DNA from 3 places in the Halobacillus sp. B23F22_5 genome. Region 2 is predicted to be linked to each of the others. Evidence: riboswitches for the same ligand, from Rfam matches in the RefSeq annotation. Region 2 holds a riboswitch; each other region holds the start of a gene.

Region 1 (10,772 bases), on a different contig from region 2:
TGCGTTATCAGGATGAAGCCGTCAAGAAATTCTTCAACATGATGAAAGAGCAAGGCGAATATGAAGATACCATTTTCGTCATGTATGGTGACCATTACGGCATCTCTGATAACCATAACCGCGCCATGAGTGAAATCCTTGGCAAAGAAATCCGTCCATTTGAGGAGATGCAGCTGCAGAAAGTTCCATTGATTATCCACATTCCTGGTATGGAAGGAAAAGAGATGGAAACTGTAGGCAGCCAGGTAGACTTGAAGCCTACCATTCTTCACCTGCTAGGAGTAAAAGAACGTAATGATGTACAATTCGGAGTCGATCTCTTTTCCAAAGAACGCGAAGATTTGGCTATATTCCGTGACGGAAGTGTCGTAACCGATAAATATGCGTATGCCGCAAAAGAAAATATCTGCTATGAGAAGGCTACCGGAGAAGAAATCGAGACAAAGACCTGTGCACCACTGAAAGAGAAAGCTGAAAAAGAGCTGGAACTTTCGGATAAAGTGGTATACGGCGACCTGCTCCGTTTTTGGAAAGATAACCAGCACCTTGAAGGCAAAAAATAATTTTTAAGCAAAAGCACCTCCTGGATTCCAGGTGGTGCTTTTCTGTGCTGGCTCTTAAACTATCTATTTTATCTAGTAATTTTCAATTCTTGTCTCCTAAAGACAGGTAATGAATAAAAGGAAACCCAGAGCCCGGTGGCTCTGGGATGTAGCTATGTTTGAATCAATGATATTCTTTTTCTTCCCCGTACCCGAGGATGTCAACTTCCGTTTGCTTATAATCTTTCAGGAGTTCTTCCAGTTCTTTATCCCTGTCGATCATATAGGAAATTACCGGAAATGCTTCTACAAGTCCGTCATAAGTTTCTTCTGAAGCCGACTTTTCTTTCGAAGGAAAAGTATGACTTGGTATAACCCTCTTCACATCAAGCAAATGCTTGACTACATATGCCGCTTCTTTCGGATTCATAGTGAAATGGCCGCTTGATGACAGTATAGCCATATCCGGCTGGTAGACCTCCTGGATCAGTTTCATATCAGCCATCATTGCCGTGTCGCCGGAATGATAGAGCGTGAGATCCTCATCAAAATCGAAAATATACCCACACGGCTCACCCGCGTACATCGGCTGTCCTTCCGTTTCACCATAAGAACTTGTATGTCTTGCCGCCACCATCGTCACTTCCACATCAGGAAGCTTGAACTGCCCACCGAAATTCAGAGGCATGACGTTGTTATATCCTTTTTGCAGTAAAATCATCGCAAGCTCATACTGGGCAATGATCATCGCATCCGGATTCGCTTCCATCATCTTGTCCACGCCGCTCGTATGGTCAAAGTGGCCATGGGTCAGTACGACCGTATCAATCGTTTTCAAAAATCCCTTGCTCTGATACTTTTCCGGACAGCCTGGATTCATTTCGAAGAATGGATCAATCAGCATCTTCGCCCCACTCTTACTCGTCAATACGTACATCGCATGACCCAGTCGTAATACCTTCACTTACATCCATCCCTCCATCATTTGTCATTATTTATGACTATGGCTAAGAAGTGGAGTTATTACCTTGGTGTAAACGCTTTCTTCATTTTAACATAAAGGCTGCTGTTTGAGATGTATCTTTTAAGAGCTTCTCTTTGAACAAGCCTAAAAAATAGATTCCTCATTTGTGGAATCTATTTTTTCTTCTCTTTATTTGCTCTGATTTTTTCTGAAAAACCGCCTGCAATCGCTGCAAAAAAATCACCAATCAACGTTAGAAGCGCCCCCATGTTCCTCCTCCTTTAACTCCGCACTGACATTTTTCCGAGACATCGAAACGGCTACTCCGGTATATAAATAACCCAGTAAAAGCAAACATGTATAAGCTATTGAGTATATACTTGGCACAAACAGGAGTGCTGCTGTCTCTGACAAAGACAAATCCCGGAACACATCCAGGCCCAGACCAACTGCATCCCGTTCAATTCCAGGAAGTCCCCCTTCCACAAAGAAAAAGAAAGCGGTATTGGCAAATAGATACCCGAATAACCCAACCTGGCAAATATGGCATTTCGAAATTTTATATCCAATCCCGGCAATGATTCCAAGCAATAAAAACAGCGTGGGATAAAACAGGACCAGCGTTTCTGTAGCACCCAATTTCATCACCTCATTCAACAGTCACTTTATTACAATTATTTCAAATGATTAGATTATTCACAATACTATTTTCAATATTTTACAAAAAACATTGTTTTATTGTTGAATAGAAAACAAAATAAACGCTCTGAGTCTTTTGCACCCAGAGCGTTTATTCCAGATTAGCATTACAGTTCCATCGTACTCGTAATTTCCGTGTCTTCCAATGCCTGCGTCGCCAGCCGATCTGCTTCCCGGTTCCGTTTTCGGGATACTGCTTTGTATTCCGGCTGGATTCCCATTTGTTCCATTTTAACTTCCACGCGATCTGCCCATTTAGACAATTCATCTTCCAGACACGGCCACTCCCCATTTAACTGATTGATGACAACCTGAGAATCGCCAACGATGCTAACAGGCATATGGTGGACGCCCATGAACTCCATTTCCTGTAATGCCAGATGAAGCGCCGCGTACTCTGCTTCATTATTCGTGTTTAGTTCGTCGACTAAAGCATTCTTCCTGTGCCGGTATGACTTTCCGTTCTGCTCATAATATATCGCACAGCCAAGTCCTGACTTTTTTGTTTGTAAATCAAAACCACCATCAAAATAAACCGTAATGTTGTGCGGTTCTGTTTCAATCCCCTTCATATATTCCTTCAGTTCTTTCAAACTCCAGGTGTGATCCTGACTATCGATGAAGGTAAACTCTTTTACCCGTCCGGTCCTTTCCAAATCTTCGGCTATTAAAATTGCCTGAGCCGCTTGCATTTCTTCTGAACTGAATTCACTTTTTGTCCCTTTAGGGGTCTGGTACGTCAATTCGATACGCACTTTCATGTTATAACCACCTTTTTACCGTTTGACTGCTTTCCTTTATTTATGACCGGAACGACGAGGAGTTAAACAAAATCGGGATCCATATCTGAATACCTTTGACATTTTCTTTTTTATGGTGTAAATTACCACATGTACGAACGTTTTATATTATAACAATTAAAATATTCGCTTTTAGGAGTGTTAACCATGGAAAATGTGTTTGATTACGAAGATATTCAACTGATTCCCGCGAAATGTGTCGTTAATAGCCGATCAGAATGTGATACAAAGATCCACTTGGGAGGATATTCTTTCAAGCTTCCCGTTGTGCCTGCCAATATGCAGACGATCATCGACGAAAAAATCGCTATCGCATTGGCAGAAAACGGCTACTTCTATATTATGCACCGCTTCCAGCCAGAACAGCGTATTGATTTTATAAAAGACATGAAATCACGGGGGTTGATCGCCTCCATAAGCGTAGGTGTCAAGCCGGAAGAATACGACTTTGTCCGGCAGGCAGCCGAAGAAAACCTGGCACCGGAATTCATCACGATCGACATTGCCCATGGTCACTCTAATGCGGTCATTGAGATGATTCGCCATATTAAAGAGCACCTTCCGGAAAGTTTCGTCGTCGCTGGAAACGTCGGTACTCCGGAAGCTGTCAGAGAGCTTGAAAATGCCGGCGCAGACGCTACAAAAGTCGGTATCGGCCCAGGAAAGGTTTGTATCACCAAAATTAAGACCGGCTTCGGAACTGGCGGCTGGCAGCTGGCTGCGCTCCGCTGGTGTGCTAAAGCAGCAAGCAAACCGATTATTGCGGACGGTGGCATCCGTACGCATGGCGACGTAGCTAAATCCATCCGTTTCGGAGCAACCCTTGTCATGATCGGCTCACTGTTCGCCGGTCATGAGGAATCTCCTGGTGAAACGTTTGAAAAGGACGGCAAGCTATATAAGGAATATTTCGGTTCCGCATCAGAATTTCAAAAAGGCGAAAAGAAAAACGTCGAGGGTAAGAAAATGTACGTGGAGCATAAAGGCTCTTTAAAAGATACGTTAGTGGAGATGGAACAGGATCTCCAGTCTGCTATTTCCTATGCAGGCGGCACGAATCTTGACGCTATCAAACACGTCGACTATGTAGTCGTGAAAAACTCCATTTTTAATGGGGACAGAGTTTATTAATGAGGCAGAAAAAAGATGAGTGAGGTTGATACCCTCGCTCATCTTTCTATACGGTATACACTTCGTGCGTCGGCAGCTCTAATAGAGTCAGCTTTCCACCATATGCAGCACCAGTATCGATATCAATTTGATCTTCGTAGTAAAAAATATCTTTGACCGGCGTATGGCCGTGGACCACGGTTTTACCCAGTCCGATCCGGTCCGTATGGCGAGTCCACAACATGGTATCTTCATCCTGTTTCTCTATCGGGATTTCCGGTTCAAGGCCTGCGTGGACAAAGATATAGTCGTCTGTTTCATGGTAAAGCTCCAGATTTTTCTCCATCCATCGCTGGTCTTCTTTCAGTTCTTCCTTTTTGCCATTATAACTTTTCAGCGTTGTGGAAGCGCCATTCATTTTCCAAAGCTCCATCGCTTCTCCTTCATATTGCGAACGGATGAACATATCATCGTGGTTTCCCTTGATCGCAACTGCACCATCTTTCTCCACCAGTTCCTTCACTTTGTCGATAACTGCTTTCGAATGGGGCCCCCGGTCTATATAATCACCAAGCAAAATCAGCTGATCTTTTTCTGAATCATAAGATGCTTTTTCAAGCACCCTTTCCAGTTTCTCAACCTCTCCATGTATATCGGAAACGATAAGATACCGCATCGGTATATCCTCCTTGTTTGTAAACTTGCAGCGCTGATTTACTATTTATCCCATATACCTTTTTTTACTCCTTTTGAAACTTCCTCTCACTTATCGCGGCAGGAAAAGGGTGGGTATACATAACTAAGCAACCGTGTTATACTTGCTGAACAATTAAATAAGGAAATTTTGTTTGCCCAGTTAACTTGAAAAAAGGTTTAGCTGACTCCGGAAAGGGGTAGAGTTAATGTTAGTGAATGTATCATGGATTAATTTCCATAAGGAAAGTGAACTTGATCGCCCAGAGTTATTTCGAAGAATGGATGAAATTGAATGGGACGTAAACGCAGAGGATGCGGAAGTAAACGAGAAAAACTTGAAGAAAAAGCTGTCTTCCAGCTTCAAACTTCCATTAGAAAAAATCCAAATTATTGATTACGACATAAAGCACGAAGTTAAAAATTGACAATTTAAAATAATTCTATAAACAAAGAGACGGTCTGAGGGCCGTCTCTTTTATTGTCTTTTCAACTTTTCTTAAAGAAAAAAGAGGATAGTTATACGCATCAATTCAGCCCTCCAGGTAAAAATAAGAACTGGAGGGATGCACATGTCACAGCGATACTTAACGATTGAAGAATTCAACCAGCTGCTTCAGGAGTGGAACGGTGAAAACATAACAATTGCCAAGCAGGAATTAGCGGATCACGACAGTATATCGATGAAGCTGGAGTCGATTTCCTATTCCAAAGATACGAGAAGTATTGATGGTTACGAGCCCATGCACACCATCCAATTGAACGGGTCGGGTCAAATCGAAACGGATGGCGATAGTTTTCAGCCGCTTCCTGACTCCTATTATGAAATTCCGCTGGAGGATACAACAGAGTACCAGTTTGATGAAAATACATTCACATTGGTTACCGAACGAGGACTGTATACCATTGAAATAGCTGGTGATAAGTAAAAAGAGGTCTCTTCCTTAGCACAGGAGGAGACCTCTATTGGTTACTTATGCTTACTTTCAAATTTTTTCATAAACGCGACAAGGGACAGGACGCCATCAATCGGCATCGCATTGTAGATGCTGGCACGCATCCCGCCAACCGAACGGTGCCCTTTTAATGTTTCCAAGCCTGCTTCTTTTGCTTCCTTCACAAATGCCGCATTCAAGTCATCAGAAGGACTGACGAACGGTATATTCATCAATGAACGGCTATTCTTTTCAACAGGAGAAGAAAACAGCTCGGATTCCTCAATGTAATCATAAAGAATTTGTGCCTTTTCCCGATTAATTTTCTCCATTTCCTTAACGCCGCCCAGTTCCTTTAGCCATTCGAAAACAAGCTTTGCCATATAAATTGCATAGGTCGGTGGCGTGTTATATAAGGAGCCTTTATCACTATGTGTCTTATAATCCAGCATAACCGGGCAGGATTCCTGTGCTTTTCCGATCAAGTCTTCACGGACGATGACCACCGTCAGCCCCGCCGGACCGATGTTTTTCTGGGCCCCGGCATAAATCACCCCGAATTGTGATACATCGATTTCTTCTGACAGGATATTGGACGACATATCTGCTACAAGCGGAATATTTCCAGCATCGGGAAACTCAGTAAAAGCCGTCCCTTCTATCGTGTTGTTCGTAGTAATATGAACATAATCCGCTTCCGGGTCGACCATGGAGCTGTCCACCTCTGGAATATAATTGAAATTGGCATCCTCAGATGAAGCAATCACACGAATATCTCCATATTTCTTCGCTTCCTTGATCGCCTTTTGCGACCAGGAACCAGTGTTCACATAATCTGCTTTTCCGTTCGTACCGAACAGGTTCAACGGCACCGCAGAAAATTGCTGCGAAGCCCCCCCTTGTACGAAGAGCACTTTGTAATTTTCTGGTATAGCCATCAGTTCACGCAGCAGCTGCTCTGCTTCCTGAATGATTTCCGTAAACAGTGCGGATCGATGACTCAATTCCATGACAGACATGCCTGAGTCCCTGTAATTCACCAGTTCACTTTGTGCTTTTTCCAATACTGGCAGCGGCAGCATGGAAGGACCCGCTGAAAAATTATAAATTCTCTTCATATCGTCTAACCCCTCACTTTGTATGTAGTAGAACTTGCGTGTATTAGAAAAACTCGGCTTTTCGCCAGGTACTTCTGGAGGAAACATATACACTTTAATCCTTTAACATTAAACTTCCTTAAAGTATAAAAAAGAGAGACCGGGACTTCCCAATCTCACCAACATAAAAGGTATCGGATGTACCTCTTCTGTCCTTTTGCCTGAGATAATGAACCCTTCGGCGCTGCACAAGATGTGCATCCTCTCCAGAAGCTGCTCCTGTCATAGTACAACCCATGACATTCATCGCTTGCTAATATTCGTCTTTTCAGAAAAATCAGTGATATGCCTGGATTATAAAGCATAGTCTGCAGGTTATCAAGAGGGCGAAAACGCGCCACCCGCCTTTGATAGCGCTTACTTTATCGCTGTAAAGGGATTACAACCTTTTAGAGAAAAAGTTACTGGAATATCGTCTATTTACTAGACAACATGATGCATTTATTAGACAGTCCATGGTGCTTACTGGACAATATGTGAGGTTAACTAGACAATCTCGGTCTTTTACTAGACATTATCAAAGATTTACTAGACAATATCTAAATTTTACTAGACAAAATTATCATTTATTAGACACGTTTCCCTGGATGGAACAGTCTTTCACATGCCAGTCAAACCAGCGTCCATGACCATCGGTATCTCCCATCGTTTCACTATAGCTGACGCCATCGATAAAAAAGTCCACATGCATTTTTCTATCATAAATATTATTGTAGATGTGACATACATCCCGCTTCCGCCCAATTGCACTCACTTTCTGCTGCAATTCCTCTTTCACTTTCCGGGGCATCTGGTTGGCGACATGGGTATGAAAGATGCAAAGCGTGCTGGCAGATGGGGCTTGGGAAGCAAGTTCTTCCAGCATTGATACGCCATCCCCTTCGATTAAGGAAGGAGGAGATTTACTGAACTGCTTTACTGCTTTATCAAAAGTCTCCTGCCTTTCCTGATGTTCCGGCCATATAAGTGCCTTCAGCCATAACGCATTTTCTTCATCCTTCAGGTCACTGACATGTAGGTCCACGCCTACACGGGAAGCTACAGGAGGAGTGCTATCAAGGAGCTCCGGCATGCTTCCCTTTCTTACTTTTGAAGATAAGTGAACCGCTGAAGCATTATTCCCATAACAACGATTTCCACCGTAAGAGTAACTATATTGGTCCCAGAGCAGCTGAAGACCGGCGCTTGTCCCAATCTCAATCAGTGACAAAGATCGCCCTGTTTTCTTATGTATGTAACAAAAAAGTGGATAAAGATACGCACAGCGTCTCACTTCGTTCGTTTGCACGAGTTTTTCCTGCAAAGTTGCTATTATTTCTTTGCGATAGGTGCGACAAAAATCAAGGAAACTGGAAAATGAATCTTCCACTTGCTTTGGTTTCTCTGTAATACTCGGGTAAAAGTTACCGAGTTCATGCGTATTCCCTGATAACAATAACTGATGGACTGCCCCAAATAACAGATTTGGTATCGGCTGCCCTCTTCTCGCATACGAGCTTAATTGGAGCAGCTCTTCATTACCAGCAATTTTAATAGACAAAAATTGATACAAAGCGCTTGATCCTTTACACTCCAGCTCAGCAAAATCCAAAAATCTTTCAGCAATCTTATTTTGCTCCATCAGGCATCCCCCTTGAGCTGTTACCAGTGCTTCTCTCTAATAATAAATTTTCAATTTTCACCTTTAAAAACGCTTTGATCCTATACAGCTCGTCTGCTTCTAAAACACTGCTGCCGTCGTTATCCTGATAGATTGCAAGTACCGATTGGATGATAGTATGGAATTTTTCAGGAAAATGCTTAATCCCCCACTTCGCACCCTCCAATTTCGAAACAATGTCACCAGTTTTTAAATATCGATAAAAACGAATCAAATTCAATGTACAGTACACAGGATCATGAACTATATTATCCAGACAGTCGTGATAATCATTTTGAACAGAAGCAACAAAATCTTTTTCTGGCACCCTCGGAATTACTTCATGAATCGGCTTTCCAGCTAAACAAATTCCTTTATGATAGGTAACCGTGAGATGAGCTGCCAAATCAGGATCCTTCCAATTCACATTAAGGAAGGTGTTACCCGTTGCTTTCTGCTCGAATTCGTCTCTCCAGTACTCACTATAATGGAAGTCAAACATGCTTGGATGCTCCCAGTCCACCAATTGCTGTTCATTCATAAAGGTAATTTCTATTGGGAAAGGGCGGGTGGATTTTTTTAAAAACAGTTCGGTCAGGTAACACGCTTCCAGATTAGTGAGTTGTGTTCTTGTGACTCCTAAGAGGTCAATGTCACTGTTCCTGGCATTAAAACCACCCATGGCAAGTGAACCGTGCAAATATAAGCCGACCAGATGCGCTCCCAGCAATGCTTCTATTTCTTTGACTATTTCATTAAGGTGGAAAGTTGGTTTATATTTATCCCCAATTACTTTATTCATTTTCTTGCTTCCTTTTCAGCTTGCAGCTCATTTTCAAAAACTCATAGCTGCTTCCATTCGTATCCTGCATGAATGTCTCCCCTCTGACGAATCCTGCTTTTTCATAAACTTTAATTGCCCGCTCGTTGAAAGCAGCAACTGATAAGGTTATCCGGCTGGGATTGAAAGATTTTATCGCAAAGTTAAGCCCCGCCTCGACAAACTCTCTCCCACGCCCTTTTCCTGTTAACGAAGGCTTCATTCCGAGGCCAATATCAATGGTTTGCGAATCAACCGGACGATAACTGAAAAAACCGATTAATTCTTCCCCACTGGTAACGACATAATATTTTTCCCCGCGTTGCTTGGGGTCGAGAAATTCCTCAAGGTCCTCCTGATCCGCTTCGATATCATAAAAGGAGTATTTCCCGTCATAATGCCAATTGTGAGCAATTTCCTCTGCTTGTTGCTGGGTCATTGGATAGAATCTGTAAGCCATACTAAATCAATCCTTCTAGCATATTACTTAAATGTTATCGCTGTATCGATCAGCTGGGAATCTTCCAGTGCTTCTGCATCGCCGTCAATCGTCTTCAATTGGTAATGTACCTCATCTTTTTCCCAAAGAAGCATTCTGGCGCCCTGGGCATTTTCATAAAAAAAACCCTTCCTGTCGCCAATTTTTACTTCCTCAAATAAATTGCTTCCCGCAGTATTCAAGGTCGCATTAACCACCTCGAGCATCATTTGCTCCCCTTCTGTCCCGGTAAAATAAACAGAAAAAATAGGCTGGTCTGGTACGAGCGTATCCGTTTCAATACTTTTCACTTCAAAAGGAATTTGCTCCGGCAGTTCGTACTCAAACTCAACTTTTTGCAGGTTATCTTTGACCTGAGCCATATCGTATGTATGCATTGCGTTTGGTTCGCTTGAACACGCTGCTGTAAAAAGAATCAGCATTAAAATAAATCCTATTTTCAGCTTCATGTTTACTTCCTCCTCGTAGTCCTGACTTCCCTGTTTTGGCTTCTCTCTTATTCTACTGAAAGTAAACTGCTTTTACACTTAACTTAACTAGATACCTATATTGATTGGCTGCTTGTTCCTAATCACGATTCGTTAACAGGAGTTTTTCCGTAAGACCCTCCCATTCAATAGTTGCTTCAATTTCCTGTTTTTCCGATGTAATAGAGCACCCCTGGCACCCACCCAATCTAAAATCCTTCACACCTGATTCACTTAGGGGAGTTTCTCCCGATGATTCACTCATCTGGCTGATAAAGTGATAGTCAACCGTTTCCGGCGGCTCTCCCTTTCCTATAAATTGGATAGATGCACTACTATTTAACGTTTCACTACTGGTTTGAATAATTCGATAAGTCACTTCCCAGTTTTCACTTTCCCCCTTGTAATGAAGGGTTCTCTGTCCTGAACAGGCTGACAATGCAATCA
Region 2 (10,772 bases):
TGGAATGCCGTGCCATTAAAAAAGTCCGCGACGAATACGGTTTAATCAATGTCTGGACGATGCTTCCTTTCGTCCGCACGACCTGGGAAGTAGAACGCGTCAAAGAAATCATGGCAGAGGAAGGTCTGAAGCAGGATCAGCAGTTCAAAATATGGATCATGGCAGAAGTACCATCTGTTATCTTTCAAGCTGAGGATTTCGCTCAGTTGGTCGACGGGTTCAGCATTGGAAGTAATGACCTGACCCAGTTGATCCTGGGGTCTGACCGTGATTCTGGCATTCTGAACACGATGGGATATTTCGATGAGCGCAACCCGGCAGTCAAACAAGCGATCAAAATGTTGATTCATGCCGCACATAAACATGATAAAACCGTCTCGATTTGCGGGCAGGGTCCATCTCTGTATCCTGAATTTACCGAATTCCTGATCCAGGAAGGGATTGATAGCGTAAGTATCAACCCGGATACGGTGGCCGATACAAGAAGGCTGGTAGCATCTGTTGAACAGCGCTTAATTTTGAATAAATTAAGATCTATATAATAGAAGAAACTAGTAAAGCGCCCATTATTTTGGGCGCTTTTTTCATTATTTAACGCACGGTTCTGCCTCTAGCAAAAGATCAACCAGGTGAACTGCATCCATGGTTTCCGTAGTACCTTCACGCTCGATTCCAAGCTTCATCTGCAATAGACACCCTGGATTGGTAGTAATAATAGATTCTGGCTGCGTACCGCAAACATCTTTCATTTTCACATCCAATATATTCATGGAATCCTCATAATTGACAATATTATAGATTCCAGCGGATCCACAGCAAAAGTCCGGCCTGTCCAATTCTTTCAACGTAATTCCGGGTACTTTTTTGATTAATTCCAGTGGTGGAGTTTTAACACTTTGCACATTGGTCATATGACAGGAAGGCTGATAGGTTACCGTACGGTTAATCGTTTTAGTGAATTCCAGCCCTTCCACTTCTACTAGAATCTGCGAGATATCTTTCACTTTTGAAACAAATCGCTTCGCTCGTCCGTACCAGTCGGACCCTTCATCAAATAAATGATGGTACTCGATCAAACGAGCGCCACAGCCTCCAGCATTGTTGATGATATAATCGACATCCTCTTCCTCAAATGCTTCGATATTACGTTTTGCCAATTCTCTGGAGTCGTCGATTTTACCTGAGTGCGCATGAAGAGCCCCGCAGCACGTCTGTTGTTCGGGCAGTAAGACTTCCAGCCCACTTCGCAGTAAGAGTTCAATGGTATTTTGATTGGTTTCAAAAAATACCCCGTCCATCACACAACCGGTAAAAAAAGCAACTTTAGCTGTCGCTGGCCCATCAGGTTTATAGTGGTTTACACGCTTTGCCCGCACTTTTGGGGAAGGTTGTTTCGGTATGACTTGTTCAAATTTATCTAAATGAAGGGGAGCTGCTTTTGTGATAGATAACCGGTTGGCAAGAGATTGCAGACCGGTTGTTTGATAAAACCAGGTTAAGTTTCCTAAGAAGTTCATCCAGTTTTCAGAGGGAAAGAATGACTCGAATAAAAAGTCCTCTATTTTACTTTGCTTCCCTGACGCGGAACGTTGGTCCTCTATGACTTCTTTGGCCCCTTCTAAAATCTGCCCATATTGGACATTGGTCGGACAAACAGTGGTACATGCCATGCAGCCCAGACACTTTTCAATCGGTTCTCGTAAATCTTCAACCGAGGCTTTATCTTCTGCCACCAGCTTTACCAAATTGATACGCCCTCTTGGCGAATGGGTTTCCCGTTCCATCGTTTCATAGGTCGGGCAGGCTGGCAGACAATAGCCGCATTGCACACAATCAAATGTTTTATCATAATTTATTTTTTCCTGAAGAGTCTGCACATCAATCATCCGTCAACACCAGCTTTTGCCCTTTTTCTGCAAATATCTTACCCGGATTCATGATATGGTTCGGATCCCAGCTGTCTTTGATCCGCTTCATCATTTCCACTCCGATGGCTCCTAGTTCATTTTCCATAAAAGGAGCTTTCATCGTACCGATTCCGTGCTCGCCGGATAAGATTCCGCCAAGGTCGATGGCTGCTTCAAAAATCGCTTCTACCGCTTGCTCTACCCGTCGCATTTCTTCCTGGTCTCGTTGATCGCATAAAATATTGGGATGTAGATTGCCATCGCCGGCATGCCCGAAAACGACTAGCTCTACGGAGTACTTTTCTTTGATTTCACTTAAGCGATCCATCATGTCTGGAATTTTACTGCGAGGTACGGTAGCATCTTCTGAAACTTTCGTAGGTTTGATTTTAGCGATGGCTGGAGAAACTTGTTTTCTAGATTTCCAGATTTGATCAGCCTCTTCTTTCGTTTTCGGAATAACAATATCCTTCGCACCGATTTCACTCATAATCTCCCGGACCAGCCCGGTTTCTATGTCGAGCGTCTGAGGGTGTCCATCGAGTTCAATGATAACGATGGCAGCAGCATCAATTGGAAGGCCAGCAGGCTGAAAGCTTTCGACAGCACGGATACAAGCCTGGTCCATGATTTCCATTTTAGATGGTAAAATTCCTGAAGTTAACACTTGGGATATCGCCTGGCCGGCAGTCCGAACCTCACCAAAAGCCACCATGATCGTCTGAGTCGCCTTCGGTTTCGGCACCAGCTTCAAAGTAGCTTCAGTTATAACGCCAAGGGTACCCTCTGATCCAACAATCAACTTTGTCAGGTCATAGCCCGTTACGTTTTTGATCGTCTGCCCTCCTGTTCGGATAATTTCCCCTTCCGGTGTCACCAATTCAAGCCCTAAAACATGGTCTTTAGTTACGCCATACTTAAGCCCGCGCGGTCCTCCTGAATTTTCTGCGAGATTGCCGCCGATTGTTGCGACATGGGCGCTGCTTGGATCAGGAGCATACATCAGTCCGTGTTTTTCCGCTTCTTTATTGATATTAGCAGTCAATACGCTGGGAGATACGTTGACGGTAAGGTCCTCTACGTGAAGATCAATATTTTCCGGCCACTGTGAGAGGTCGAGCACTATTCCTCCATGCACCGGCAACGGTCCGCCACTCAGACAGGTTCCCTGACCCCGGGGATAAACCGGCACCTTGTATCGGTTGGCGATGTGCATAACATGGACGACTTCTTCTTTACTTTTTGCTTGTACCACCACCTCAGGTAAATGCTCCCCGAAAGAAGCATCAAAACTATAACTATATCGGTCTGCTATATCGGTTAATATGCGTTGTTCGGGAATATAATCTTTTAAAGCCTGCAGCCAATCACTCATACCTCCACACTCCTACTGTCAAAATATTCTGTACCCTTATTGTATAATGAGTTGGTGACAGGTTTCCAATTTGCACATCCAAAACCAGACAGTTTTTGTCGAAGCTGCCTCTTTTTTCTCGCCATGTGTCGTTTTAGTCTATTTATATAGCTTCTGATCAAACGTTTGATCAACAAGCATTATTTAGGCAAAATCACGGACTGAGCTTCTTTCTTTTATAACCATATCACCTCTAATATCTAAAGTTACTGAAATAGTGCTAACCATGACAAATTGAAAAGTAAGCAAAGCACCTATATGTTGCAGAGCTTTGCTTGCTTTTAAGGAATGATTTACTTTTTCAGCGGCCTTAACACCAGCACGCCAGCTATCAGGTAAATACAATCGTCTTATTACCGTGAACAATGATTCTATCTTCCAGCTGCCAGGACACCGCTTGAGCAAGTACACTTCTCTCTACATGACGACCGGATGTTTTCAGATCCTCCGCTGTATAGCGGTGATCTACTTGCTGTACGTCTTGATGGATAATCGGACCTTCATCGAGATCATTGGTAACAAAGTGAGCAGTCGCCCCGATTAACTTGACGCCACGGTTAAATGCCCGCGCATAAGGATTAGCCCCTACAAATGCCGGTAAAAATGAATGATGGATGTTAATGATCTGATTTGGAAAGTGGGAAATAAAATTTGGGGAAAGAATTTGCATATATCTTGCCAGGACAATGAAGTCTACTTTCCCTTTCATCAATTCCAAAGCTTGCTGTTCAACCTGCGCCTTAGTTTCCTTCGTCACTGGAAGATAATAATAAGGGATACCATAAGACTCGACTTCCTCTTTCAAATCCGGGTGATTGCTAATAACCATCGGAATGTCTACCGGAAGTTCGTTTGACCGCCATCGCCAGATCAGCTCCATCAGGCAATGGTCCATTTTTGAAACAAAGATGGCCATTCGTTTTCGTTTTTTACTACTGTTTAACTGCCATTCCATAGGATATTCTTCGGCTAACCCATGTATGTCCTCATTTATTTTCTCAAAAGAATTATCATAGTCCTTCAATTCAAACTCAACTCGCATAAAAAAAATGCCATCCTGAGGATCTGTTGTATGCTGATCGAATGTAACGATATTTGCACAGTGATCAGCCAATATACTCGTTACATCTGAGATAATACCCGGTTTTTCCGGACAAGTAATTAATAACCTCGCTCGATAACTATTTCCATTTGTATTCACTGTACTTCCTCCTTAGATAAATTGTTTTAAAGATTGCAAGTATTACCATTTTCTGCATACAAAAAAGGACAGAAAAAGGTAGTGTTCTACCCTTCTCTGTCCTTTCACCTGAGAGTTTAAGCTTCATTATACATACGAAGTCTTCCCCTTTGGTGGCGTAAATCATTCATACGCGCTCTCCAGAGATGCGTCACGCTGCAGTTCTTTATACCTGAGAGATTGGCTCCAAGGGTTATTTTTGGAATTTGCTCCTTCGGCGGCAGCTTCATCCTGCCTCTCCTACAACGATCATCCGCTTTTTAAATTTTAATTATTTTCAGATTAATCGGTTGACAAGAGAATGTCAAGCTGCATGTAAGCGTTAGCATTATTCCGGTGAGCCTTTACTCTTATTGTTTTCGTTTAAGCAAAAGAAACGCTAACAGACTTCCTATTCTGGTAAATGTAAAAATCCGTTTTAAAGAGAGTGAAGATTAACATTATGGTCCTGTTCAATGATTGTCATCTGTAGAAATTGGTAGAGGTATATCCTCATATCATTTGCTGCCATTTCTGCTTATTGAGGATAGTTAAGGTTTAAAAATTGATGTAACGTTCATAGTAGAAAAAAAGTAAAAGAGTAGCGGTTAATATGACTCATAAATTAATTGACCCCGGAGCCCTCCAAATATTAGAGGGCTCCGGGGTAGCTTTTACTTAAACTCTTTATCCAAGGCTTTCACGATTTCCTTAAGCGACCTTCCCATACTCGCTTCCACAGCTGCCAGATAAGCACCTTCCAAAACAGGCGCTTCCGCCAGTTGAACATTTTCCAGTTCCAACATTTCAATTGCTATTTCAGCATTCATTTTTGCACTTCCTAAATCATACAATACGATTACACCCTGATCATTATGGACATTCTGGATGGCGGCCTGGATTTTCTCAAGACTGGTGCCAATTTCCCCATCTTCCAGCCCGCCTGCCGCTACAACAGTAACCTCTCCTACTGCCTGGTCCACGATATCTTTTATGCCTTCGGCTACTTTCTCACTGTGAGAAATAATTACAATCCCTACACTTGCCATATGTTTATCCTTCCTCCTCAATCGTATCTGCCAGTGCATTGAATATATAATAGGAAGAAACTGATCCAGGATCCAAGTGTCCTTTGGAACGCTCTTTCAAATAAGCAGCCCTTCCTTTGGTGGCCACGATATCTTTAGTAGCTTCCATGGCTGACTTGGCGCGATCACGAATAAGCCCGGCGTCAAAGTCCTCAGCTTTTTTCAAATGGTCTGCCACAGGTGACCAGACATCGATCATCGTTTTTTCTCCTTCTTCTGCTTTGCCGCGTTGTTTGATGCCCGCTACTGAATCTTCCAACGCTTTAACAAAAACTTCATACGATACAGTATCTTCACCTTTGACTGCCATCGACATTTTCAAAAATGCAGTGCCGAACAATGGACCGGAAGCTCCTCCTACTTTTGACATCAACGTCATCGCTGCGTCTTTCCATACGTCTGCGACTTGCTCATAAGCAGACCCTTCTATTTTTTTGATGACCTCATCAAAACCTCTGGCCATATTGATGCCATGGTCCCCGTCTCCGATTGCCTGGTCTAATTCAGATAAATAATCTTTATTTTCCTGGATTTTTTCATTACTTTTCGAAAGCCAATTCAATGCTTGTTCGACTGTGAATCTCATAAGTTTCCCCTCCTATCATCAAACTCGAAATGCCGGCGCATTCGATGGGCTGTCCAGTAATTCTTTCATTTCGTCGTCCAATTTCAATAAAGTCACGGAGCACCCCGCCATTTCCAAGGAAGTCATGTACTCACCGACGAATGTTTTATAGGTCTTTACCCCTTTTCCCTGCAAAATTTCCTGAACTTTTCGATTGACCAGATGAAGTTCCATTTCAGGAGTCGCCCCGAGTCCATTCACCATTACAGCTACTTCGTCTGATTCTGACAACTTCAGGTCTTCCAGAACATGATTCGTGAGTTCAGTTGCGATTTCATCGGCTGAAGCGAGTGGTTTCCGTTCTATACCTGGCTCCCCATGGATACCGATGCCAACTTCCATTTCACCTTCTCCCAGTTCAAAACTAGGATTACCTGATGCCGGCATAACGCATGGGCTCAACGCAACGCCCATCGTGCGCACATTAGCAATCACTTTTTCAGCGGCATTTTTCACTTCCTCCAGTGAAGCACCTGCCTCCGCCATCGCACCGGCAATTTTATGGACAAAAATCGTGCCGGCAACTCCACGGCGCCCCTCCACATCATCGATAGAGACATCGTCATTGACGACGACCTGTGCCACATCAATTCCTTCTGCTTCGGCAAGCTCTGCTGCCATATCAAAATTCATTACGTCGCCGGTGTAATTTTTGATGACGAGCAACACCCCGGAACCCCCATTGACTGCCTTGATCGCTTCAAATACCTGATCCGGTGTCGGAGAAGTGAATACTTCGCCAGCAACGGCGGCATCAAGCATCCCCTTTCCTATGTATCCGGCATGGGCTGGTTCATGGCCGCTGCCTCCACCGCTGACAATGCCTACCTTATTTTGAACAGGAGCGTCTTTTTTTGTTACAACGTTAGTATCAGGAATCCGCTTGATTTGGTCCGGGTATGCGGCAACTACTCCATCCAGCATTTCGGTTACAACTTGATTCGGATCGTTGATGATTTTTTTCATAAATAGCCCCTCCTATTTAATCAGGCACCTCTTGTTAGCAAAAGGTGCCTGTCATTATTGATTTACTTAAATTCACGTGTTGCCGCTACAGCTTTTTTCCATCCATTATAAAGTTCTTCCTGCTTGCTTTCTTCCATTTCTCCTTTAAAGGTGCGGTCATTTTTCCACTGCTGCTTGATTTCGTCTTTATCTTTCCAGTAACCGACTGCCAGACCAGCCAGGTAGGCTGAACCAAGTGCTGTCGTCTCCTGAACGACCGGACGCTCGACCGGTACGCCGAGAATGTCGCTTTGGAACTGCATCAGGAAGTTATTTTTAACCGCCCCGCCATCCACGCGTAATGCTTTCAAGTCGATTTCAGAGTCAGCGATCATTGCATCCAGTACATCTCTTGTCTGGTAAGCGAGTGATTCCAAAGTTGCGCGGACAAAATGTTCTTTTGAAGTACCACGCGTTAACCCGAACACCGCGCCACGGGCATCAGAATCCCAGTAAGGAGTACCAAGTCCGACAAACGCTGGCACCAGGTAGACACCATCCGTGGAATCGACAGATGTAGCCAGGTTTTCTGTTTCCGGTGCACTGTTGATCAGCTTCAGACCGTCACGCAGCCACTGGATCGCTGAACCGGCGACAAAGATACTTCCTTCCAGTGCATATTCTACTTTTCCATCCAATCCCCATGCTAATGTGGTCAACAGGCCATGCTCGGATTTCACGCCTTTATCGCCCGTATTCATCAGCATGAAACAGCCCGTTCCGTAAGTATTTTTCGCCATCCCTTCATCAAAACATGCCTGGCCGAACAACGCCGCCTGTTGGTCACCGGCGATACCGGCAATTGGTACTTCGTGGCCGAAGAAATGATAGTCGACTGTTTTTCCATAGACCTCAGAAGACTGTTTCACTTCAGGAAGCATGCTCTTTGGCACATCTAAAATATCAAGCAGCTCATCGTCCCATTTCAAATCATAGATATTGAACATCAGCGTACGGGATGCATTGGAATAATCGGTGATATGAACCTTACCGCCAGTAAGCTTATAGACGAGCCACGTATCTATCGTTCCGAACATCAGGTCACCGTTGTCCGCTTTTTCACGCGCTCCTTCAACATTATCCAGTATCCATTTTACCTTTGTCCCGGAAAAATAAGGGTCAAGCAGCAGTCCTGTTTTGTCGCGGAACAGGTCATTATGGCCTTGTTCCCGTAAGTCTTTACATATTCCTTCTGTCTGTCGAGATTGCCAGACGATTGCTTTATAGATCGGCTTGCCCGTGTTTTTATCCCAGACAACCGTCGTTTCACGCTGATTCGTGATGCCGATACCAGCAACCTGGCTCGGTTCGATATCTGTTTTTCTTAACACATCAGCGATACAAGCGAGCACGGACGTCCAGATTTCGTTCGCATCATGCTCAACCCAGCCCGGCTTTGGGAAAAATTGTTCGAATTCCTTTTGTCCGGTACCTACAATAGTTCCAGCTTCATCAAATAGAATCGCGCGTGAACTTGTTGTCCCCTGATCGATTGATAAAATGTACTTTTTTTCCATAACCTATCTCTCCCCTTTATTAATTTAGCTGGCTGACACTTTTTTCGACACGGTCGGCTGCAGTTTCTTCCTCTTTCAGCTCAGACATCGCAGCTCCCACGAGAATCACAGCCATTATTGCACTCATTACCCAGAATATTAATGAAAATTCCCCTAAGAACATGGCCTGGTAGAATACCGCACCATAGATACCGCCGATGGCCGGCCCGACTACCGGAACCCAGGCATAGGTCCAATCCGAACCGCCTTTACCCGGAATAGGCAGGAACGCGTGCGCAAGTCTCGGTCCAAGGTCACGAGCCGGGTTAATCGCATACCCAGTCGCCCCGCCGAGAGACATACCAATCGCCACGATCAAAGCACCGACAATCATCGGGTTTAACCCATCAGTGAACTGATTGGCCCCAATGAACATCAGACCCATCACCAAAACGAACGTACCGACAATTTCACTGACCAGGTTGGAAAAAGGACTTCGCACTGCCGGGTCTGTAGAAAATACGGCCAACTTGGCACCCTGATCTTCTGTCTTCTTCCAATGCGGAAGATAGTTAAAAAATACAATAACCCCGCCAATAAATGCACCAATCATTTGCGCTGTAATATACATTGGAACTTTTGCCCACGGGAATTCTCCCACGGCAGCAAACCCCAGCGTGACTGCCGGGTTGATATGAGCACCCGAGAACTGTCCGACCGCATAAACCGCCATCGCAACAGCCAGTCCCCAGGCAATCGTGATGACTACCCATCCCGATCCTTCAGCCTTAGAATCCTTTAAAACGACACCTCCCACAACACCTCCGCCAAAAATAATCAAAATCATCGTACCTATGATTTCTGCTAAAAACTCAGACATTCCTGCACACTCCTTTTTAAGTTGGATTTAACGGGAACAAAAAAAGACCCACACTTCCAGCACGCACTTTCCCCAAGGAAAAGTACTTGCTCAGTGTGAGTCTCCATGTCTCCGTCACGTAGTTAACTTGTATCTATTAACCTAAACTATTATGAAAGCGGTGTCAATGGTATTAACAGAAAAGTTTCAGCCTTGTAACCTTCTTTTAATAATTGAAAGATTACTATAATGGTCGAGGACTGCGGATATGGGCATTTAGAAATAAGCGGCTTCTCAACATGTGCGCAAGTGGTTAAATATACAGTAATTGGATATCCTAACCTAGACTCACTCAGTTACATAGGAGGAATTTTGTATGTCGAATAAAAAGAAAGAAATACAACCGAAGCAGCATGTCAACGGCGGCATTCCGGTTAATGGATAGACACCCCGGGACATCCATTATCTGGATGTCCCGGGGTGTCACTAATATATAATAATCCCTTTAGTAACAGACAAGCTTTGATAAGCTGACATCGCTTCTGGTATTTCTGCTAGTTTAAAGTAGTGGCTGATCATAGGTTCTACATCTATCTTTTTCTGTGCTAATAGTGAAATAGCTTTACGGTGTGTATCAGGATTGATAAATGACCCTTTTATAGTCAGTTCCTTAGAAAAAATTTCAAAGGGGCTGACTTCAATTTTCGCATCAGGGGAGGACACTCCAAAAAGCAATACCCGTCCTCCTTTTCCAGCTGAATAAACTGCTTGCTGCATTGTTTCTTGTAATCCTACGCATTCAACCACAATATCAAATCCGCCTTGACCAATTTCTTCTCCTGGACGAACGACGTTAGTGGCACCAAAGTTCTTTATTGCAGCATGTTTCTGCTCATCGGGTTCACTCACAAGAATTGGAGAAGCTCCGTACATACCAATCGTTTGCAGCATCATTTGGCCGATATAGCCGCCACCTATAATTAATACGGAATCTCCCGGTCTAATTTGTAACTGCTCGACACCATGGAGCACGCAGCCAAGCGGTTCTACCATTGCCCCTTCGCCAAACGAAAGCGAATTCGGAAGCAAATAACAATTCTGTGCAGGTACGACGATATATTCTGCCATGCCGCCATCCTGTGTCATTCCTACTGCTTCT
Region 3 (10,772 bases), on a different contig from region 2:
CAATTGTATCATCCGTTTGTTGGTGAAATTCCGGAAATAGTCCAGTCATTTCTGCGGAGTTTTTTAATAGTTCCAGTTTTTCAACACGGTTTAAATTTGAAGTATTCGAAGTCTGTCGTTCAATGATTTCTTTTCCGAATTTTTTACCGGTTGAATAGAGTGCTGTTTTTCCAGCTTCACCCATGTCAGCAAATGCTTCAAAGGCGATCTGTGCTAACAACTGATAATCACGGAATGGGAAGTGAAGCTGTACCACTTCGTGAGATAAATTATAAACTCTGCTTGGTCTGCCCCCACGCCCTGTCTTCTTAGTGTGAGAAAGTAACATATTGACATCTTCCAGTTTGGATAAGTGCAGGCGTGCAACGTTCGGGTGTATTTCAAAAGCTTCAGCAATATCCTGTACCGTAACATCTGCATTCTTTTGGACAATAAACTCATAAATATGAAAACGAGTTGGATCACTTAATACGTTAGTAATTTTCAATGTCTGTTCCATTAACAGTCACCCCTCTTAATAGGTCTGACCTCATTATAATACAAACCAGGCTGGATTTTACCCAAAGGGAAAGAATGTTAAAAAACGTACACAAATTGCTAATATGGCTAACTTGTTAACCTTAAAATGTGACCGTAAAACAAAAAAAGCATGCTTGGAAAAGTGAGCGACTTTTCCAAGCATGCTTTCACTAGCTGGGCTAGCTGGATTCGAACCAACGAATGACGGAATCAAAATCCGCTGCCTTACCGCTTGGCTATAGCCCATCAATTATGATGTAACTATAGTTTGTACCGGACTTCAAAAATTATTCAAATAAAAAGCAAAGAATTTTATTCCGTGTTCACCCAATTGTATACTTGCGTCCAAATTTATTGGTGACATCTTTATTAGTAGTAATGACTATTTGCAGGTCATACGTACGGCCTTCTATCCATGTATATTTGATTGTAGTATCCCCCTGTGGGAAAAGATACGTTACCTCGCCGGAGTTCGGAAGTTCTTCCATGTTACTCATTTCTTTATGGAATTTAGCTAATCCACTCTGAAACAATGTATCCATTACAATATTGTCATAATGAAGCTCGGTTATATATTGATGATTTTGATATAAGTGAATAGAAGTGGTGGTGGCAGCAAGGAAAAGAAGAGATAGAAGTAACACAAATGGAAATATGAAGCCATTACGGAATGGGACTGGAGTATGTTTGAAGTCGTTTTTCAAAAGATTTTCCTCCCAAGGATGTAATTACAACAAGCAGCTGATTATTTTGCAAAGAAAATTGAACCGTCTCAATATCCCTTACTAATACTTCGTGTCCCCGTCCACCAACTTGTCTCCTAATAGAAGAGCCATACCTTTCGATCGTGATAAGTTCACCATGATAAGACAGCAGTTCCAGGCGAGTGGATTGTACGGAGATTATGTCATTAAACGCCAGTTCATCTGAGGTAAACGTAAAGAATTGGCGGACACTTAGTTCCTGCTGCTGATTATCAGTAGAAAATAATTGGAATAATGGAGGAAGAAAGCTGAGCATCAAGGTGACTATCAATAAACTTATGATTGTTTCTGCTAATGTATATCCGTTAATGTTTTCGATATCCATTAAGGCAAACCTTCTCTGTATGATTTTGTTTATTGTTCCAATCAGCACAGGCTTTTACTAAGCCATCCTGGATTTCAACGTTTACGTGGATATTAGTAAAATCATCAATAGAGTAACTCATAACTCCCATCACTGGAGCATTTACTTTTTTAAGTAGCTCATCATGCAAAATTGCTGTTACTATTCTCCGGTCTGTAAGAATAGCTTCCTCCATGTTTACTTTCATCATTATGGGTAGAGTGCTCAATAAAAGGGTAAGCAATAGTCCGAATGCAACTATTACTTCTACCAGGGTAAAGCCATTATATTTCATACATATAACACCTGCTTTTACCAAATGGAAAAACAATTTTATAGGTTTTATTGGGAGTTTTTACACGAAAGCTGCCTGGGTTGAATATGGTGCCGTCAGAGGAAAAGCGGATGGGCACTAATAAAGTCTGAAGATCGATTATCAACGCCTGAGGAATGTCACGCTCAATAATTTTTTGTTCTTTTTTTGCATCCATTAAATAATATTTTTTCTGCGAAGGTATAATCATCAAGTCGTAAAATGATTGATTGTTCATTGATAATTGCTGGGTAAGTAAAACATCATCTTCAAACTGTCTGTAGAAATTAGAAAAAGCAGTATGGTCCTGGATCTGGTGATGCAAAGGTACAGAAATAGCTAGTAAAATACTTAAAGTTAGTAGCACAATCATGGTTTCAAGCAACGTATAGCCGTTTTTTGTTAACATAATAATATTCCACCCGCCTAGGGGGTGGATGTAACTTTACCTTCACTGGTCAGGGTAAGGGTCTCGCCATTAGGACACGTAGTCTGAGTAATATATCCGTTAGTCTCTAAATCGCTGATCAGAGTTGGCATTTCACCTTCATTTATATAGTACGCTTGCACTTGTGCTTCTGCCAGCTTTACCAGCGCCTCGCAACCTTTTTCACGAACCATTTGATTGTTCTCGGCTATGTTTGGAATAGTTATAATCAACAATACGGAAATAATAAGCAGGACAACTAACATTTCTATCAACGTGAAACCTTTTTCATTTTTAAACATAATTGTTACTTCCTTTCTATATTTGGTTCATCCACTGATACATAGGCAACATGATGGAGCCGTAAATAAATAAAATGAACACAGCTATGATGATAAAGAAAACCGGCTGGATGATTTCCAGTGCTTTATTCAATTTTTGCTTTGTCATGTCGGTAAGCATCTCAGAAAGCATAGCTAAGTCTCTGGTTAAGGTCGTGAGGTCGGATGTTTTATGGAAAATGGTGGTTAGTTCAGGGCGAAACATCTGGCATTGATGGATCGCTTGTGCGAGGGTTGCTCCTTGTTCCAGGTGATCGAGGATGATATCAGCCTGATGGCTGAGCAGGGGATAATGGGATTGGCTACTCATAACATGTAACGCTTCTTTCATAGAAACGCCTGTGGAAAGTATGGAGTGCAAGTGGGTGGCAAATAGGAACGTAGTTTTCAGCTTATGATAGTCACGAAGCATTGGAATTTTATCATACAATAGAAGCTGTTTTTTAAAAGAAATGGTGCTTTTTCTGATTTTCCAGTAAATAACTACGGTAACTCCTAAAAGCCCTGCCACTTTTACAAAGGTGATAAGAAAACCTGTTATATACACTGCCGCGATTAATCCTATACTTCCTGCTTCCTGAGACTGGAACATAGTCAAAAAAGCAGGAAAAATGGTACGATCGATGACAAAAAGCATGATTACTAAGAATGCACTCAAAAATGCAGGATAACGGATGACTTGTTTAAATTTATTTACATATTTATTTTCTAATTGGATCATGGTGCTGCATTGATGAAAAACTTCATCAAGATTCCGATGCATTCTTGCAAAGTATAAAAATGAGACGACATTTCTTGAAAAACCTGTAGCTTGAAGACATACATCAATTGGCTTCCCACTTTTTAATTCTTGTGTTATATCTGTAGCAAGCCCATCAAACCGCTCATCCCAGGTCAAAATAGTTAATGCTTCAAGCAAAGGGTATCCTTTTTTCAAGAGATGGCTGATCCGATCCAGAAATTGAATCTGGAGTTTTTGTGGCAATGTTTCTGTTGATTTGCTGCTAAATAACTTCATTTTCGGAAAGGAAACCGTATGCATAGGCTTTTCTCCTTAAGTGATCAAAGGAATGAAAGGGCGGGGATGCGGGAAGAGAGTGCTGATGGATGGCATGCCGGAGCAACTCACCGTCCATTAATTCCATAATGGCTGCTCGTTTAGGGAGGTGGGTGGCACATTCAATCGGGAGTAATCGTTGGGAAGCTATTGATATCAATGTTTGTTCCAGGTCGACTGTCTTAATGCCCATCTCCTTTAATCGTAAGATGGTGCCTAACGCGTCTTTAGCATGTAAACTGGATAGTACTAGGTGGCCTGTGTGAGCAGCATGAAAGGCAAAATGAGCGGTTTGCCTGTCGCGAATTTCACCTACCATGATTAAATCAGGGTCATGTCGTAATGCTGCCTTGAGGCCGGCATCGTAGGTAATACCAGCTCGTTCATTCACTTGCACTTGAATAATGTTTTCGATGTTTTTTTCAATTGGATCCTCTAATGTGATGGCCTGGTAAGAGTTTTCTTTTATCAGAGCTTGCAGTAATGCATAAAGGGTAGTGGTCTTTCCACTGCCTGTTGGCCCTGTAAATAGAATCATACCGCTTTGATGGCGGAGCCAGTCTTGGATTCTTTTATACTGTGCGGGGAAGATGAAAAGCTTTTCCAGTGAAAGGGACTCGGTTTGTGGAAGGATCCGGATAGCCAGACTTTCATTTGATTGGATCGGAAGTGTGGAAAGACGTAAGGAAAAAAGGTCATCATGATTTCGGAAAGAAATCGTCCCGTTTTGAGGCTTTTTAATTTCTCCAATGTCCATTCCGGAGGTGAATTTGTAATAGGAAAGTAATTTCACGTAAACTGGAGTGGAAATGGAGGAGTGGAATATCCGTTTTCCATGGACACGAAAATGAATGTCCACTTTTTGAAGGTAGGGGGAAAAGTGTATATCTGTAGCAGTTGACTGAATGGCTGAAATTAACAGTTGATGAGATAAATTTGCAGTAGAGCTCACTTCAATATATCACCTCGCTTTTTAGTTTAAATTACATAATTCGACAAATGTTACGAAAATCCTGCAAGGATAAAAAATATTTTTTATAGGAGGGGAAAACATGAAAACGATTTACCTGATCGGTTTTATGGGGAGTGGTAAAACTACAGTGGCAGAAATTCTTTGTCAGGAAGCATCACTTACCCTAATGGAAATGGATGATTTGATTGAACAAAGCGAAGGGAGAAAGATTAAAGAAATTTTTGCAGAGAAAGGGGAAGCGTATTTTCGAAAGCTGGAAACTGCAATGCTGCAGGAAATTCCAGCGGAGAACGCAGTAGTTTCAACCGGTGGAGGGGTTCCCATGAATCCGGTCAATCAGGAGTTGATGCGTCGCGGTACCGTCATTTTTCTTGATGCAAGCTTTGACACCATTAATGAGAGGTTGTCCCAGGATGTAAACCGGCCGTTATGGAAAGGGAAAGAAGATGAAAAGTTTCAACTTTTGGAAGAACGACGCCCAATTTACGAACAAGCTGCTGATTATATTATTAATGTAGATGCAAAAAGTCCTGAACTTTTAGCAAAGGAAATCCTTCACGTATTGAGTTAAATAAATCCGGTCATACTAAAGATAATAAATCCAACAAGGGTGAATGCTATGTCCGGGAATGATTACGTCAAGTACGTCACGGAAGAATTTGTCCGCTATATGAATTTATCGAAAGAGGAAAAACATAAACGTAAGCGGCAAAAAATCAAGCAGCCACAACGAAATAAATGGTTTGGCATTTTACCGACAGCGATGAAAATGCTTTTTAACCGTAACAAATAAGGTTGTCTCCATTTTGGAGACAACCTTATTTGATTATTTTTTTAGTCGTTTCCTGGGTAAGATAAAACAATCCGCCATTCAACACATCTATAGTTACCTTAGGTGTGAAGCGTCCCATTAGTCCTTCTAGCTCTTTTTCCATCAACTCTCTCTCTTCTTCATCATCTTCCTGAAAGAAAGCATGGATCAATTGTTTCTCTTCCTCCAAGGTTTCCAGTGCCTGAACTGCCCAGGTTCGATCTGTATTCTCGATATGTTCTTGAATGAAACGCAGGATCCGCTGGTAACCACTAGGGATACGAATCAAAGGTGTCATGGGAAAGGTATAATCTGAGATCGTTGTTTCAAGTTGGTAGTTTTCTAACCGTTCCATGATGGAGGAAACCATCGTACCATGAATAAGGTTGAGCCCGATTGATAATAGTTCATCTTTTTTTTGTTTACCGTAATAACTGACCCGGATATTAGTGATTAGCCATGGAACCAGGGAGCTTTGCTGCCCAAAAGTATCGACTGCTTCATAGAGTTTGGTAAACCGGCAATGTTCTAATAGATAACGGTATAGTTGGCGTAAGCGAGGAGACCCAGAATGAATATATTCACCTTTTTCTTCGGTCAAATTAGGATTGGTAATTAACGTGAGTGACATCGGATCACCCTGCCTGCCCATCTTTTTAATGTAATGCCAGTAGAACGGTCTGTTCATTAGTGCTTCATCCATCTTATCGGTCAATTGAATGACAAGTCGACCATTTTCGTCAGATACTATCGGGCACTCATATTCGTTGAAGAAACTTCTGACAAACTGTTCGTGAGCTGCTGCTTCTTTCATGATGACGACCTCCGGTATGGTTCGGAATGAGATGAAATGACGGAAGCGAGGTTATTAAGCTTAATTTTCGCTTCCCCATAACTTGAGGATTCTGAATAAATGGCTTCAATTTCCTTTCCCAGATCTCCGATATCCAATTCTTCTAAAATGTGGTCAAGTTCACCAATTGCATTTTCAAATAGTTTAATTTTATCGTATAACAAGTTTAAGATATGTTCTTCAATCGTGTTTTTAATGGCAAAATTATAAATCTGTACGTTTTTATCCTGCCCGAAACGATGGATCCTGCCGATCCGTTGTTCCAGACGCATCGGATTCCACGGGAGATCATAATTGATCATGTTACGGCAAAACTGCAGGTTGATTCCTTCGCCGGCTGCTTCTGTCGCTATCATTACTTGTGCATGATCACGGAACAATTGTTTCATCCAGTCCTTTTTGCCTCGTTTGAAACCGCCACGGAATGGTACGGAAGATATGCCATGCTGCTGCAGGTACCATTGTAAATAATATTGGCTTGCCCGGTACTCCGTAAACACGATGAATTTTTCATCTGTTTGCTGGATCAGTTCAACCATCCGTTTAGCTTTTGCATGTTGAGGAAGCTGTTCTACTCCAGAAATCAATTCATGTAAAGGTCCGGTCGCTTCAGGGTCTCCGAGTTTATCATACATTAGTTTACTGGATAAATAGCACGCCTCCCGAGAGGAACATAATTCTTTTGCCAGGGTCAAGTAAGTAAAGGAAGGATGAGTTCCTTTAATCGATTCCAGCATTTGGTAAACCTTTTGCTCTTCTTCTGAGAATTCAATCCACTCTGTTTTTACCATTCGTTTAGTATCAGCAAGCCCTGTATCCTGCCTTCGATTTCGAATCATCACTTTGCTGATCAGTTTTTTTAGATTTAGGTTGCTATCAATACTTCCCATTTTCTTCCCATATTCTTTTTTAAAGGCCGACAAGTCTCCCAGGTAACCTGGTTTTAAAATTGATACTAAGTTGAATATATCGGTGATTCGGTTCTGGATTGGTGTAGCAGTCAACAAAAGACAGTATTTCTTTTGTAATGCTTTGACGAATTGATAGTTTTTCGTAGCAGGATTTTTTAACTTATGAGCCTCATCGATGATAATCAAGTCATAAGGAATAGATAGAATTTCACTTTGGTGAGGTTCTCTCTTCGCCATATCAATGGAAGTCACCATAATATCCGCATCTTTCCAAGCGGGATTTTTTCTTGGAGCATAAGCCTGGATAAAAAACTTCTCATGTAATTCCATCACCCACTGATTGACAAGGGAGGCGGGAGTCAGTATCAACACCTTGTTTACCATTCCGCGAATCAAATACTCTTTAAGTACCAAGCCAGCTTCAATTGTCTTCCCTAAACCGACCTCATCGGCAAGAATAGCTCTTCCTTGCATTTGATGAATGATTTCTTCCGCTGCTTCTTTTTGATGGGGAAGAAAGTCGATGTGAGGCAGGTGATTCAGTGCCACCAGCCCTTCGAAGGTAGGTACAGAAGAAGCCTTAGCCGCCTGGTAAGCAAGCTTGAATTGATTCCAACTGCTAATTGCATCAGGATTTACAGTCTGCTGTACCAATTCTTCTCCGTAATTTTCATCCAGTAAGATATCCATACTATTGAAGCCTCCTTTCCCTGTGCTGTTTATCCGATTTAACCCGGGATAAAATAACTTTTAAAACATGCCTGAGCATGTGATATAATTGTTTGTGACAAAATGACAGATTTTTCACAGCTTTTACTGGTTAGTATGCCCAATTGAAAAAATAAATACTACCGCGAATGACTACAGGGGGAGAGACTACGTCAGTAGCGCCGAAGGAGCAAGCATATGATATGTGAATCTCTCAGGCAAAAAGACCCTTGTGTGACGCACCTCTGGAGAGTGTTCACAGCCGTGAACCACCCAAGAAGCAAGCCTTAAATACAAAATGCTCTGAATGCGTTTTCAACTTTAGGTGAAACTTTCTGGTGAATGGACAGAGTATCCCGCAATTTAGCAGTGGGATATCTGTCTGTTTTTTTATGAGAATAATATAAGTAGAGGAGTGTTCGTATGGCTGATTTAAAAAGGACGCCGTTGTTTCCGGAATATGAAAAACATGGTGCGAAAACGATTGATTTTGGCGGATGGGACTTGCCTGTCCAATTTTCTGGAATCAAAGATGAACATGAAGCAACACGAACCAAAGCAGGACTTTTTGATGTTTCCCATATGGGAGAAATTTTTGTAGAAGGTGCGAATAGCGAACAATTTTTGCAACAAATGCTTACCAATGATATTTCCAAATTAGAACCAAAAAAAGCACAGTATACCATTATGTGTTATGAGAATGGTGGTACTGTCGACGATTTGATCGTTTATCAGTTGGAACAGGATAAATATCTGCTTGTCGTCAATGCTGCTAATGTAGACAAAGATTATCAATGGTTGGAAGATCACTTGATTGATGGTGTTTCTTTACGTAATGAATCTGATGCGTATGTACAGCTTGCTCTTCAAGGACCAAAAGCTGAAGCTGTACTACAAACACTCACTGATACGGATTTATCAGCGATAAAATTCTTCCGCTTTGAATACCCGGTTTCTTTTGAAGGTGCATCGGATGATGCAATTGTTTCCCGGACTGGCTACACTGGTGAAGATGGTTTTGAAATTTATCTTCCGAAGGCCTCAGGTCCTGTACTATGGCAAAAAATCCTTGAAGCAGGGGAAGCAGAAGGAGTGCAGCCGATTGGATTAGGAGCGAGAGACACCCTTCGTTTTGAAGCTAACCTGGCTTTATATGGACAAGAGTTATCCCCGGAAATTTCTCCTCTGGAAGCGGGACTGTCCTTTGCAGTCAAACTGAAAAAAGATGCAGATTTTATCGGAAAAGATGCACTATTAAAACAGAAAGAAAATGGGCTGGAACGGAAGCTTGTCGGGCTAGAGATGCTGGAAAAAGGAATTCCAAGAACTGGATACAAGGTCTTTGCTGAAGAAAATGAAATCGGATTTGTAACGACTGGGACCCAGTCTCCAACTCTCGGAAAAAATGTCGGTTTAGCACTATTGAAAATAGATTATACCGAAATTGGTACTGAGGTCGAAGTGCAAGTACGTAAGCGGAAGTTGAAAGCAGAAGTAGTCAAAACACCTTTCTATAAGCGTGGTTAATTCAAACAGGCAGGGGGATTTATGATGGAGTTTCGTTATTTACCAATGACTGAAAGAGACAAACAGGAAATGTTAGATACGATTGGGGTTAAAGATTCAGAAGAGTTGTTCAAAGATATCCCCGGAAAAGTAAGATTCAAAGGAGAGCTGGACATAAAGCCGCCGGCTAATGAGTTTGAATTGACAAAGGAACTGACCAGATTGGCAGAAACCAACGTCAACTTGAAATCACATACTTCCTTTCTTGGCGCGGGCGTCTATGACCATTACATTCCATCAATCGTGGACCATGTCATTTCCAGGTCTGAGTTTTATACAGCTTACACGCCATATCAACCAGAGATTTCTCAAGGGGAACTGCAGGCAATTTTTGAATTCCAAACCATGATTAGTGAATTGACCGGAATGGATGTTGCCAATTCTTCCATGTATGACGGAGGAACCGCGTTGGCAGAAGCGGTTAACTTGAGTGCTGGTTCTACTAAGAAGAAAAAAGTGATTGTATCCCGTGCCGTGCATCCGGAATCTCGTGCGGTAATCCAGTCCTATGCGAATGGCCCAGGAGTAGAAATAGTTGAAATTGACCATAAAGAGGGGATTACTGATCTGGAAGCCCTGGCTTCAGAGCTGGATGAAAACACAGCCGGCGTAGTGATTCAATATCCTAATTTCTTCGGTCAAATTGAACCGTTAGCAGAAGTGAGAGAATTGCTTGATACACAGAAAAAAGCAATGATGATTGTTTCCAGTAATCCGTTAGCCTTAGGTTATTTGACTCCGCCCGGTGAATTTGGAGCGGATATTGTCGTAGGAGATGCACAGGTGTTTGGAATCCCTGCACAATTTGGAGGGCCGCATTGCGGATATTTTGCAACGACTAAGAAGCTGATGAGGAAAGTACCAGGACGCTTGGTCGGCCAGACGAAAGATGAGCAGGGAAGAAGAGGGTTTGTATTGACTTTGCAGGCGAGGGAACAACATATCCGTCGTGATAAAGCAACATCCAATATTTGTTCGAACCAGGCTTTGAACGCACTTGCCTCATCGGTTGCTATGTCTTCACTAGGAAAGCAAGGGGTCAAAAAAATGGCTTGGACGAATATCCAGAAGACAGCCTATATGAAGAAAGCATTGGAAGGTAATGGGCTATCAGTTACTTACCAAGGGCCATTTTTCAATGAACTTGTCGTCAATCTCGGTACCGATGTCCAGAAAGCGACCAAGA

What was found. Region 2 has a riboswitch for glycine ahead of purU (formyltetrahydrofolate deformylase). Riboswitches for the same ligand answer to the same signal wherever they lie in the genome.
Region 1: it holds a riboswitch for glycine, as region 2 does, so the genes downstream of both, serC (3-phosphoserine/phosphohydroxythreonine transaminase) here and purU (formyltetrahydrofolate deformylase) in region 2, are expected to answer to the same signal.
Region 3: it holds a riboswitch for glycine, as region 2 does, so the genes downstream of both, gcvT (glycine cleavage system aminomethyltransferase GcvT) here and purU (formyltetrahydrofolate deformylase) in region 2, are expected to answer to the same signal.

What each region holds. Positions count from the first base shown of each region.
Region 1 covers NZ_JBIEKI010000020.1:9,828-20,599, reverse strand. Annotated here, with positions in the region: gene ACGTN9_RS18480 (LTA synthase family protein) at 1-563, shown strand, start outside; gene ACGTN9_RS18475 (metal-dependent hydrolase) at 727-1,506, opposite strand; gene ACGTN9_RS18470 (hypothetical protein) at 1,747-2,151, opposite strand; gene ACGTN9_RS18465 (ribonuclease H family protein) at 2,313-2,966, opposite strand; gene guaC (GMP reductase) at 3,153-4,136, shown strand; gene ACGTN9_RS18455 (metallophosphoesterase family protein) at 4,183-4,791, opposite strand; gene ACGTN9_RS18450 (hypothetical protein) at 5,018-5,236, shown strand; gene ymzB (protein YmzB) at 5,381-5,737, shown strand; gene serC (3-phosphoserine/phosphohydroxythreonine transaminase) at 5,779-6,861, opposite strand; glycine riboswitch at 7,040-7,120, opposite strand; gene ACGTN9_RS18435 (DUF2332 domain-containing protein) at 7,463-8,524, opposite strand; gene ACGTN9_RS18430 (aminoglycoside adenylyltransferase domain-containing protein) at 8,508-9,341, opposite strand; gene ACGTN9_RS18425 (GNAT family N-acetyltransferase) at 9,334-9,819, opposite strand; gene ACGTN9_RS18420 (hypothetical protein) at 9,843-10,307, opposite strand; gene ACGTN9_RS18415 (hypothetical protein) at 10,426-10,772, opposite strand, start outside.
Region 2 covers NZ_JBIEKI010000003.1:275,541-286,312, forward strand. Annotated here, with positions in the region: gene ppsA (phosphoenolpyruvate synthase) at 1-542, shown strand, start outside; gene ACGTN9_RS06700 ((Fe-S)-binding protein) at 588-1,886, opposite strand; gene ACGTN9_RS06705 (FAD-binding oxidoreductase) at 1,879-3,282, opposite strand; gene ACGTN9_RS06710 (hypothetical protein) at 3,466-3,666, opposite strand; gene purU (formyltetrahydrofolate deformylase) at 3,653-4,522, opposite strand; glycine riboswitch at 4,711-4,814, opposite strand; gene dhaM (dihydroxyacetone kinase phosphoryl donor subunit DhaM) at 5,215-5,589, opposite strand; gene dhaL (dihydroxyacetone kinase subunit DhaL) at 5,594-6,214, opposite strand; gene dhaK (dihydroxyacetone kinase subunit DhaK) at 6,233-7,219, opposite strand; gene glpK (glycerol kinase GlpK) at 7,282-8,775, opposite strand; gene ACGTN9_RS06740 (MIP/aquaporin family protein) at 8,795-9,634, opposite strand; gene ACGTN9_RS06745 (zinc-dependent alcohol dehydrogenase family protein) at 10,100-10,772, opposite strand, start outside.
Region 3 covers NZ_JBIEKI010000002.1:157,692-168,463, forward strand. Annotated here, with positions in the region: gene ACGTN9_RS04130 (helix-turn-helix transcriptional regulator) at 1-499, opposite strand, end outside; tRNA gene ACGTN9_RS04135 (tRNA-Gln) at 694-765, opposite strand; gene ACGTN9_RS04140 (hypothetical protein) at 843-1,223, opposite strand; gene ACGTN9_RS04145 (competence type IV pilus minor pilin ComGF) at 1,183-1,608, opposite strand; gene ACGTN9_RS04150 (prepilin-type N-terminal cleavage/methylation domain-containing protein) at 1,589-1,921, opposite strand; gene comGD (competence type IV pilus minor pilin ComGD) at 1,911-2,348, opposite strand; gene comGC (competence type IV pilus major pilin ComGC) at 2,366-2,668, opposite strand; gene comGB (competence type IV pilus assembly protein ComGB) at 2,685-3,749, opposite strand; gene comGA (competence type IV pilus ATPase ComGA) at 3,712-4,716, opposite strand; gene ACGTN9_RS04175 (shikimate kinase) at 4,817-5,308, shown strand; gene ACGTN9_RS04180 (YqzE family protein) at 5,357-5,530, shown strand; gene ACGTN9_RS04185 (YqhG family protein) at 5,556-6,362, opposite strand; gene ACGTN9_RS04190 (DEAD/DEAH box helicase) at 6,359-8,002, opposite strand; glycine riboswitch at 8,170-8,260, shown strand; gene gcvT (glycine cleavage system aminomethyltransferase GcvT) at 8,444-9,547, shown strand; gene gcvPA (aminomethyl-transferring glycine dehydrogenase subunit GcvPA) at 9,572-10,772, shown strand, end outside.